Regions from separate parts of the Bacillus sp. L381 genome, predicted to be linked through region 2. Evidence: predicted binding sites of a transcription regulator. Region 2 holds the regulator's gene; the other holds the start of a gene.
What was found. The regulator Rex, encoded in region 2, represses fermentation and respiration genes when NADH is low (regulators of the CRP and FNR family bind a similar motif). The targets are predictions, from matches to a motif close to TTGTGAAATATTTCACAA.
Positions count from the first base shown of each region.

Region 1: a site for Rex is predicted at 2,506-2,523, ahead of QRX25_RS05995 (DUF1641 domain-containing protein). Genes of this name have one in related genera too.

Region 1 covers NZ_CP127224.1:1,183,262-1,187,833, reverse strand. The annotation lists gene QRX25_RS06010 (LacI family DNA-binding transcriptional regulator) at 1-96, opposite strand, end outside; partial or broken gene QRX25_RS06005 (MFS transporter) at 168-743, opposite strand; gene QRX25_RS06000 (NAD(P)/FAD-dependent oxidoreductase) at 779-1,957, opposite strand; gene QRX25_RS05995 (DUF1641 domain-containing protein) at 1,997-2,413, opposite strand; gene QRX25_RS05990 (cupin domain-containing protein) at 2,802-3,299, opposite strand; gene QRX25_RS05985 (DMT family transporter) at 3,429-4,412, shown strand; gene QRX25_RS05980 (ABC transporter ATP-binding protein) at 4,439-4,572, shown strand, end outside.
Region 2 covers NZ_CP127224.1:607,275-611,846, forward strand. The annotation lists gene QRX25_RS02975 (ABC-F family ATP-binding cassette domain-containing protein) at 1-888, opposite strand, end outside; gene moaC (cyclic pyranopterin monophosphate synthase MoaC) at 1,028-1,540, shown strand; gene QRX25_RS02985 (redox-sensing transcriptional repressor Rex) at 1,537-2,184, shown strand; gene tatAY (sec-independent protein translocase protein TatAY) at 2,203-2,373, shown strand; gene tatC (twin-arginine translocase subunit TatC) at 2,380-3,141, shown strand; gene QRX25_RS03000 (YdiK family protein) at 3,181-3,372, opposite strand; gene QRX25_RS03005 (CPBP family intramembrane glutamic endopeptidase) at 3,369-4,103, opposite strand; gene groES (co-chaperone GroES) at 4,340-4,572, shown strand, end outside.

The DNA of each region.
Region 1 (4,572 bases), 580 kb from region 2:
TGTATGCTCTTTAATGTAGGGGCTGCCGTTAAGTGCCCGGGATACGGTTGTGTGGGATACGTTGGCGAGTTTTGCGATATCTTTTATGGTTACCATTCGGTTTTCCTTTCTTTATGTATACTGTCATTTATTTCTATTGTACCATTAACGGGCAGTCCATAAAATCACTAAAGTTGAGGTTTTGTATGATGTAAGTCCTGAACGAGCTCGGCATGCTGCCGATCCGTCAGCTTATACATCAAGCCGATAATCAGCATGGCGCACGCTAAAGCGAAAGCCGGGTTCAGCAGCAGAAGCCCTTTTATCCCGATTAACGTGCCTTTTGTCTGAGATACATTCGGGATATAGCCGATAACGCTCAGCCCGACGCCTGAAAGAAAACCCGATAAAGATTGGGAGAGTTTTCTGGAAAAGTTGAAAAGCGAATAATTCGTCGCCTCTTTCCGTTCACCTGTTTTCCATTCTCCGTAATCAATAATGTCCGACACAAGCGCCCACGTAATGCCGTTTAGTATGCTGATGCCGATAAAAGCAATGCTCGCTAACGCCGTAAAGATATATACATTTGACGGGAGACAGAAATTCAGCGTATCAGCCGCGGCGCTGACGGCAAAACCGATCATCACCGTTTGCTTTTTTCCGAAGCGTTTGACGAGTTTCGGCATAAACAGAACGCCTAAAAATGAAGAACCGATGATGATAAAACTCATGTAGGACATCAGCTCAAAAAAGACATTGCCGAGAAAGTCCGGCAATGTCTTCATTGTCATTTGAAGGATTAGTAAGCGAGGCTGAATAATCCTTTGATATGTGTTAAATAACGTACGTTACTTGCTTCTTTCATTAATGATGCAGGAAGACCTTTCAGCGGAGTAGAGTTCGCTCCGATGATGGCAACCGCGTCTTTACGTCCGAGGCTTGCAAGTGTACCAGAGTTTACAGGCTTGAATGTTTCAAGCGTTTTTCCTTCTAAGTAAGCGAACAGGTTGTAACCGACAAGTTCACCCATCTGCCAAGCGATTTGAGCTGTCGGCGGGTACGGACGGCCGTCCGGCGCAAAGTATACAGCGCTGTCTCCGACAACGAATACATCTTCATGAGAAGTAGATTGTAAGAAATCGTTAACAGTCGCGCGGCCGCGGTTCACTTCAAGGCCAGATTCGCCGACTAACGGGTTGCCTTGTACGCCGCCTGTCCATACAAATGTGTTGGCAACGACTTTTGAACCGTCTTTCAGATCAATGACGTTTCCTTCCACGTTTGTAACAGGAAGACCTGTTAAGAACTCAACGCCGCGTTTTTCAAGACTTTTTGTCGCGCGTTCGATAAGATCATCAGGAAGAACAGGAAGAATTTTCGGACCTGCTTCAACTAATTTCAGTTTGATTTCTGTCGGATCTACGCCGTATTTTTTCGTAAGGTTCGGCATGATGTCAGCAAGTTCACCGACAAGCTCAACACCTGTTAAGCCGCCGCCGCCGATAAGAATCGTTGCATCAGCTTCGTTTTTCGTTTTAGAGTATTCACGCACACGGTCTTCCACGTGTTTGTATACTTTGTTGGCATCAGCAGCAGATTTCAGCACCATGCTGTTTTCTTCGAGTCCAGGAATGCCGAAATAAGCAGTAACTGACCCAAGACCGACAACAAGCGCATCATAAGTCAGCTTAGAACCGTCAGAAAGGGCAACTTCTTTCTTATCAACTGAGAAAGAATTGACTTCTGCGATTTTAATGTCAACGTCTTTTCCTTTCAGGAGTTTTTCAAGCGGCATAGCAACAGCCTGTTCAGACACGTTGCCGGCTGCAAGGCGGTGCAGTTCCGTAATAATTTGATGAGTCGGGAATTTGTTCACAACGGTTACGCGTGCTTCATCTTTACTGTAATGTTTGCGAACGGTTAAAGCAGAAAGAATTCCGCCGTAACCAGCGCCTAAAATGACAATATGTTTTGACATCGTATATCCTCCGTCCTTTATATCAATTTGAATCTGAGATTATTTTTGTTTTTCGTTCATGATTTCAAGATAGCTGTTAGCAAAACGGAACAGCTTTTGAGCTTGAGGATCTTTCAGCATGCGCAGCAGGCCGAAAAGTCCGATTGTCTCATTGCTTGCATCCGCGCGGTCTTTTGCTTCGATCGCAGTAGCTGCGACTTCTTTCGCTGTTTCTTTCACCGGCTCAAGAATTTCTGTAAGCGCACCCACTGTATCGCTCTTCAATACTTCGTCTGTCGCTACAGACTGTGCAAAATCATAAGACTTCGTTAAAATATTTACTAACTCAGTCAGTTTTGGAAGCTGATCCACTAAAACAGTCAGTGATTCTTGAACTTCAGGTTTTAGCAGCTGATCGATAAGATCGCGTTGGCCTTGGCTGACAGATGCATTTGTTTGATCGATTGTTTCTGGCATATCCGATTCTCCTTTACTATAAGCAGTATGCTGATTTTTTTTGGAAAGGGTAGCCTTTCCCCTTTCATGCAGAAAAGCATGAAAAAGCAAGATTGTGAATTCATGCACAATCATTTACAAAAATAAATGTTTACTACCCAGTTTTTCACTTTGCCATATTCAGTATTATTTTTATATCAACAAAAACAATTGAATAAGTCAAAATTTCTTTTTTCCTCTCTGAAAATAGCAAACATAAAAAACCCCAATTTGATTTACTCTTATATAATAACACTTTTTGAACAAAATTTGAACGTGAATTGTTTCGTTTATGAAATTATTTATATGGCGGGGGTGTAATAACGTTTCTTTCGGACTATTTTTTTACAGAGCATCCGCTTGTCTCCTGTCATTTTCCCCACACTTTTAAAAGCGGTTCCGTTTTTCCCGTAAAGGGGTCATGTTCCGGGAGCGGGACACGGCTGATTTCTTGTAAAGTTCTATCATTTTTCTCCGTTTTTGTATCGTACTGCCGGCCGCCCGGATAAGCGCCGATCACGGTAAAATCAGAACTGCACGACAGTTTTTTATGTCCAGTTCCGGCCGGAATGACCGCTGCGTCTCCCGTTTGAAGAACAACATCCGCCCCTTGTTCTCCGCCGAACCTCAATACCGCGTTTCCCTTTACCGCGACAAGAACTTCGTGTGTGGTGCTGTGAAAATGGTGATACGGAAACACCCCGCCCATCCAGCTGTTCGACCAATCATGCCGGCGGAGGATCGTCTCTGCTTCCCGCACTGTTTCTTCATTAAATACCGCTTTATAAATGACAAGCGGAAGATTCAGGTTATTCGGAATGCAGCCGTCATCTTCAAAATAAAGCACTTGAATATCCTCTTTCTGCACTGTGTTCACCTCCGTATATGTCTGTTTCCCATTCGTCATTTATTAAAACGCTATTTTCTCATATTCCATTGCGGAGCCTGCCGGTGAATAGTATAGTATAAAAAAATATGTGTCAAAATGAGGGATTTAATGAAAGCCATCTTAATCGGAATATTGGCATCTTTGTTTTTTGCAGTCACATTTATTTTAAACAGGGCGATGGAGCTCTCTGGCGGAAGCTGGATGTGGAGCTCTTCCCTGCGTTTTCTTTTTATGGTTCCGTTTTTATTTGTGATCGTTTATGCGAAAGGAAAGTGGGGGCCGCTCTGGCATGAAATCCGGAAAAAACCGTATTTTTGGCTGAAGTGGAGTTTTACCGGCTTCGTGCTTTTTTATGCTCCCATTACCTTTGCGGCGGCATACGGGCCGGGCTGGCTGATCGCCGGCACGTGGCAGATTACAATTGTCGCGGGCGTGCTTCTGTCGCCGTTTTTCTGCGAAACAAAAGATTCACCGGCGGGTCCGGTTCTCGTCAGACAAAAGATTCCCCTTATTTCGCTGGTTACTTCCGTCATTATCCTGATAGGAGCCGGCCTGATACAGCTTCAGCATGCAGGCTCCCTGTCAGGCCGCACGATAGTACTCAGTGTTGTGCCGGTGGTCATCGCCGCTTTTGCCTATCCGCTCGGCAACCGTAAAATGCTGGAACAATACGGCGGAAAACTCGATACGTTTCAGCGCGTGCTCGGCATGACGCTTGCCAGCTTACCGTTTTGGCTTTTGATTGCCGCTTTCGGCTGGCACAGAGACGGTCTTCCGTCAATGGGACAGACATTCCAATCCTTTATCGTTGCACTCAGCTCAGGCGTTATAGCAACAGTATTATTTTTCCGCGCCACCGATATGGTGAGGAATGAGCCGCAGAAGCTCGCTGCTGTAGAAGCGACACAATCCGGAGAGGTTCTTTTTGCACTGATCGGCGAGATCGTCTTTTTATCCGCAGCGTTTCCGTCACTTCTTTCGTTTGCCGGACTGTTCATTATTATTGCGGGAATGATCATGCATACATTCGCTTCCCGGCAGGCTGACCCGAAAACGGCGGATCAAACATCAGCCGATCTCACCGGTTCCTGATTTTTTTACGAAAGGTGTTATTCTGTATGAAAGAAAAAATTCCGGCAATATCTTTTCTGTCAGCCGGCAAACGCTTTGAACAAAACAATACGTCCTTTGATGTCCTCAGCGGAGTAACCGGACATATACAAAAAGGCTCTATTACGGCGTTGATAGGGCC
Region 2 (4,572 bases):
AAGCTGTTTTCGTCTGCTCTGGGCTCTTTTTGTTGTTGATGCTCTGGCCAGATTGCGGTCGACAAAATCTTGAAGCTTGGCGATTTCGTCCTGCTGTTTTTCATACAGCTTCAGGTCTTTCTCGTACTGCTCGGCTTTTTGCTCTAAATAGGCGCTGTAGTTGCCGAGGTATTTTTTGCTTTCTGTCCGTGAGACCTCGTACACTTGGCTGACCACTTTATCAAGAAAGTATCTGTCGTGGGAGACGATCAGGATGGCGCCTGAATATCCCTGTAAATAATGCTCAAGCCATGTGAGCGTGTCGATGTCGAGATGGTTCGTCGGTTCATCCAAAATAAGCAGATCAGGCTGGGTCAAAAGCAGCTTTCCAAGCGCAAGTCTTGTTTTCTGACCGCCGCTCAAGCTTTGTACTTTCACGGAATCGTCAAATTTGCCGAAGCCGAGGCCGTGAAGGACAGACCGGACATCCGCTTCATATTGATAGCCGCCTTTATTCTTGAAGTCCTGCTGAAGCCTGTCATAGGTTTTCATCAGCGTCTCAAGCTCCGCCGGGGCGGCAGTGGCCATCTTTTCTTCAATAGAGCGCATTTCTTTTTCCATTGCTTTCAGGAAATCAAAAACACTCAGCAATTCTTCTTTTATGGTAAGCTGAGATTCCATGCCTGTGTGCTGGGCAAGGTATCCCATCGTTAATTCTTTCGGTTTGATTAATTCACCCTTTTCATATGAAAGGTGACCTGCGATAATTTTAAGGAGAGTTGATTTGCCGGCGCCGTTTCTGCCTACAATGGCGATGCGATCCCGGGATCTGACTTCAAGCTTTATATTGTTTAAAATAGGATCAGCGCCAAAAGATTTGGATAGCTGATTAATTTGTAAGATCATCATATTATTTCACCTCTGTTATAATAAGTTAAGTGTAGCTTATCAACCTGCTGTCAGCAAACAATACATCAGAATTGGAACATTATAGGATAAGACATCAGGGAGAAAATAGTGTATGATCAGAAGTAAGGAGAGTTTAAATATGAATGGATTTTCTCATTTTAATGAAGAAGGCCGTGCCCGCATGGTGGATATAAGCGATAAATCTTCAACAGTCCGTACTGCCGCTGCGATATCCAGCGTACACATGAAGCATGACGTGTACAGCAGAATCAAAAACCGGGAGATCGGAAAAGGAGACGTGCTGGCTGTCGCACAGGTGGCAGGAATTATGGCTGCAAAGCAGACGTCAGCGATTATCCCGATGTGCCACCCGCTTTCTTTAAGCAGCGTAGACATTTCATTCGGCTGGGAGGAAAAGGATTCCGAAGCCGTTCTTCATATACAGGCAAGCGTAAAAACGAAAGGGAGTACAGGTGTGGAAATGGAAGCGCTAACTTCCGCTTCAGTCTGCGCATTGACCGTTTATGACATGTGCAAGGCGCTGGATAAAGGAATGGTCATCGGCCCGACCTGCCTCATGGAAAAAACGGGCGGCAAAAACGGTGATTTTAAAAGAGATGCATCTGAGTATAAAGTGGAGGACCAATCATGAACAAGGATCAATCAAAAATTCCGCAGGCGACGGCAAAAAGGCTGCCGCTTTATTATCGCTTTTTAAAGAATTTACACGCGTCAGGAAAGCAGCGTGTTTCCTCAGCCGAACTGAGCGATGCGGTAAAAGTCGATTCGGCCACGATCCGCCGGGATTTTTCCTATTTCGGGGCGCTCGGCAAAAAAGGATACGGCTATAATGTGGATTACCTGCTGTCATTTTTCAGAAAAACACTGGATCAGGATGAAACGACGAACGTCATTTTGATCGGTGTCGGGAATTTAGGGACGGCGTTTCTTCACTATAATTTCACAAAAAATAATAACACAAAAATATCTATGGCTTTTGATGTGAATCAGAGTAAAATAGGAACTGAGGTAGGCGGTGTGCCTGTCTTTGATCTTGATGATTTAGAGCTTCACATTAAGGATGAACCCGTGGCGATTCTCACCGTTCCGGCGGTTGCCGCCCAGTCAATCACCGACCGGCTCGTGGCGCTCGGAATCAAGGGAATCCTTAACTTTACGCCGGCCCGTTTGAATGTGCCGGATCACATTCGAATTCATCATATAGATTTAGCTGTAGAGCTTCAATCATTGGTTTATTTCTTAAAGCATTATTCTGTTTTGGAAGAAATTGAATAACGAAAGGAGGAGCTGCACATGATCGGTCCTGGAAGCCTGGCGGTTATCGGTGTGGTGGCGGTGATTATTTTCGGTCCGAAGAAGCTTCCCGAATTAGGAAAAGCTGCGGGGGACACGCTTCGTGAATTTAAGAACGCTACTAAAGGATTAGCCGGTGAAGAAGAGGAAAAAAAGAAAGAAGAACAGTAAGATAGGATGACACGTATGAGAGTGAATCAAATGACGCTTGTGGAGCATATTGCCGAACTTCGGAAACGATTGCTGATTGTGGCGTTATCCTTTACGGTTTTCTTTATTGCCGGCTTTTTTCTGGCAAAACCTATCATTGTGTATCTTCAAAAAGCCGATGAAGTAAAAGAGCTCACCCTTAATGCTTTTAACCTGACGGATCCGCTGTTTATCTTTTTGCAGTTCGCGTTTATTATCGGCATCATTTTGACTTCGCCGATTATTCTATATCAGATTTGGGCGTTTGTCAGTCCGGGGCTGTATGAGAAGGAGCGCAAAGTAACACTCAGCTATATTCCGATTTCAATCGTGCTGTTTGTCAGCGGTGTGTCATTTTCTTATTATATTTTATTTCCGCTGGTCGTTGATTTTATGAAGCGGGTTTCGAATGACTTGGATGTCAATCAGGTGATCGGAATCAGCGAGTACTTTCATTTTCTGCTGCAGCTGACGATTCCGTTCGGGCTGCTGTTTCAGATGCCGGTGCTGATCATGTTTTTGACGAGGCTCGGTGTTATAACGCCGATGTTTTTATCGAAAATCAGGAAGTACGCGTATTTTGTGCTGCTTGTGATCGCCGCGATGATTGCGCCGCCTGAGCTGCTGTCTCACTTGATGATTACGATTCCGCTTTGCATTTTATACGAGATCAGTATTCTTATCTCAAAAGCGGCGTATCGGAAAAGGCAGACCGGCAGCAGCGAATCTGACCAGGATGTATCAGCATAAAAAAAGCCATTTCTCAATGATGAGAAATGGCTTTTTCTTTTATTTTTGATTTTTCTTCACTTTAAATGAGAAAGCGAACATTTTAAACGAGATGCTGATATTATAAGCGGCGAAAACCATCAGCAATATGGAATAAAAAGACCACATGCTTCCCGGCGAGCTTGCGGCCAAATACGTAAAGATACAGCCGACTGCGAAATAAATCAAGCCCCAAGTCATTGGGTTCCTCATACAAACAATCCTCCAATAATTAATTGCATTTGCTCACTATGCTGTTCAATATATTTTTGGGCGGGGCCGAGCTGCATGACCACGACAATGGTATTCATCATGACATGAGCGAATATCGGCACAATAATCCGTTTCGTCTGCACATACAAGAACGCAAAGGTAAAGCCCATAGCCGTGTAAAGCAGCAGGTGTGTGAGGTCCTGGTGCACAATGCCGAAAACGACGGAACTGATCAGTCCGGCGATAAAGAAATTCGTTTTTTCATATAATACGCCGAAGATGATCTTCCGGAAAATGATTTCTTCGAGAATCGGACCGACGATAGAAGAAACGATAATCATGAGCGGCATGGCTTTAATAATGTTGAGAATGGCTTTCGTGTTTTCCGAACCGCTGTTCACGTGAAAGACATACTGCTCAATCATCCCGGCGATTCCCTGAGAAAATAAAGCGAGCCATATTCCCGCGACCGCCCAAAGAATGGACATGCCGGCGGATGCTTTCTTCCCATTTCTTAATGTCTGCTTCGGCGCGGTTCTCAAAATCAGGAGAACGATAATCAGGCAGATAAAAAAGCTTACGACGGAATAAATCCCCTGAGCCATGGTGAGATTCGCATTCGTAGGCTGCCCGCCCGCATAGCCGAATCTGTACATTAAAGGAATGCCGATCAATGCAGAAAGCTGCATGATAACATATGTCAAAATGATATACCAATACTGTTTTCTCAAATGATATGTACTCCTTTATCCTATAAAATCAACTTATTTGTTCTTATTGTAACACAAGTGAACTTGACGTGAAAAAAGGAGAAAATCGGTGTAAGAGAGAATCATGTAAGCGTGAAAATTTTTTATTCTTATGACTTGAAATTGGAAGTGAGATTCTTTATTATAATAAATGTGTTAGCACTCTTTAGAGCTGAGTGCTAAAATTACATATTCATACTATTGAGGAGGTTATTTCATTGTTAAAGCCATTAGGTGATCGCGTTGTCATTGAACTCGTAGAATCTGAAGAAAAAACTGCCAGCGGAATCGTATTACCGGATTCTGCAAAAGAAAAGCCGCAAGAAGGCAAAATCGTGGCAGCTGGTTCAGGTCGCGTGTTGGAAAGCGGAGAGCGCGTTGCTTTAGAAGTAAAAGAGGGCGACCGCATTATCTTCTCAAAATACGCCGGTACTGAAGTGAAATACGAAGG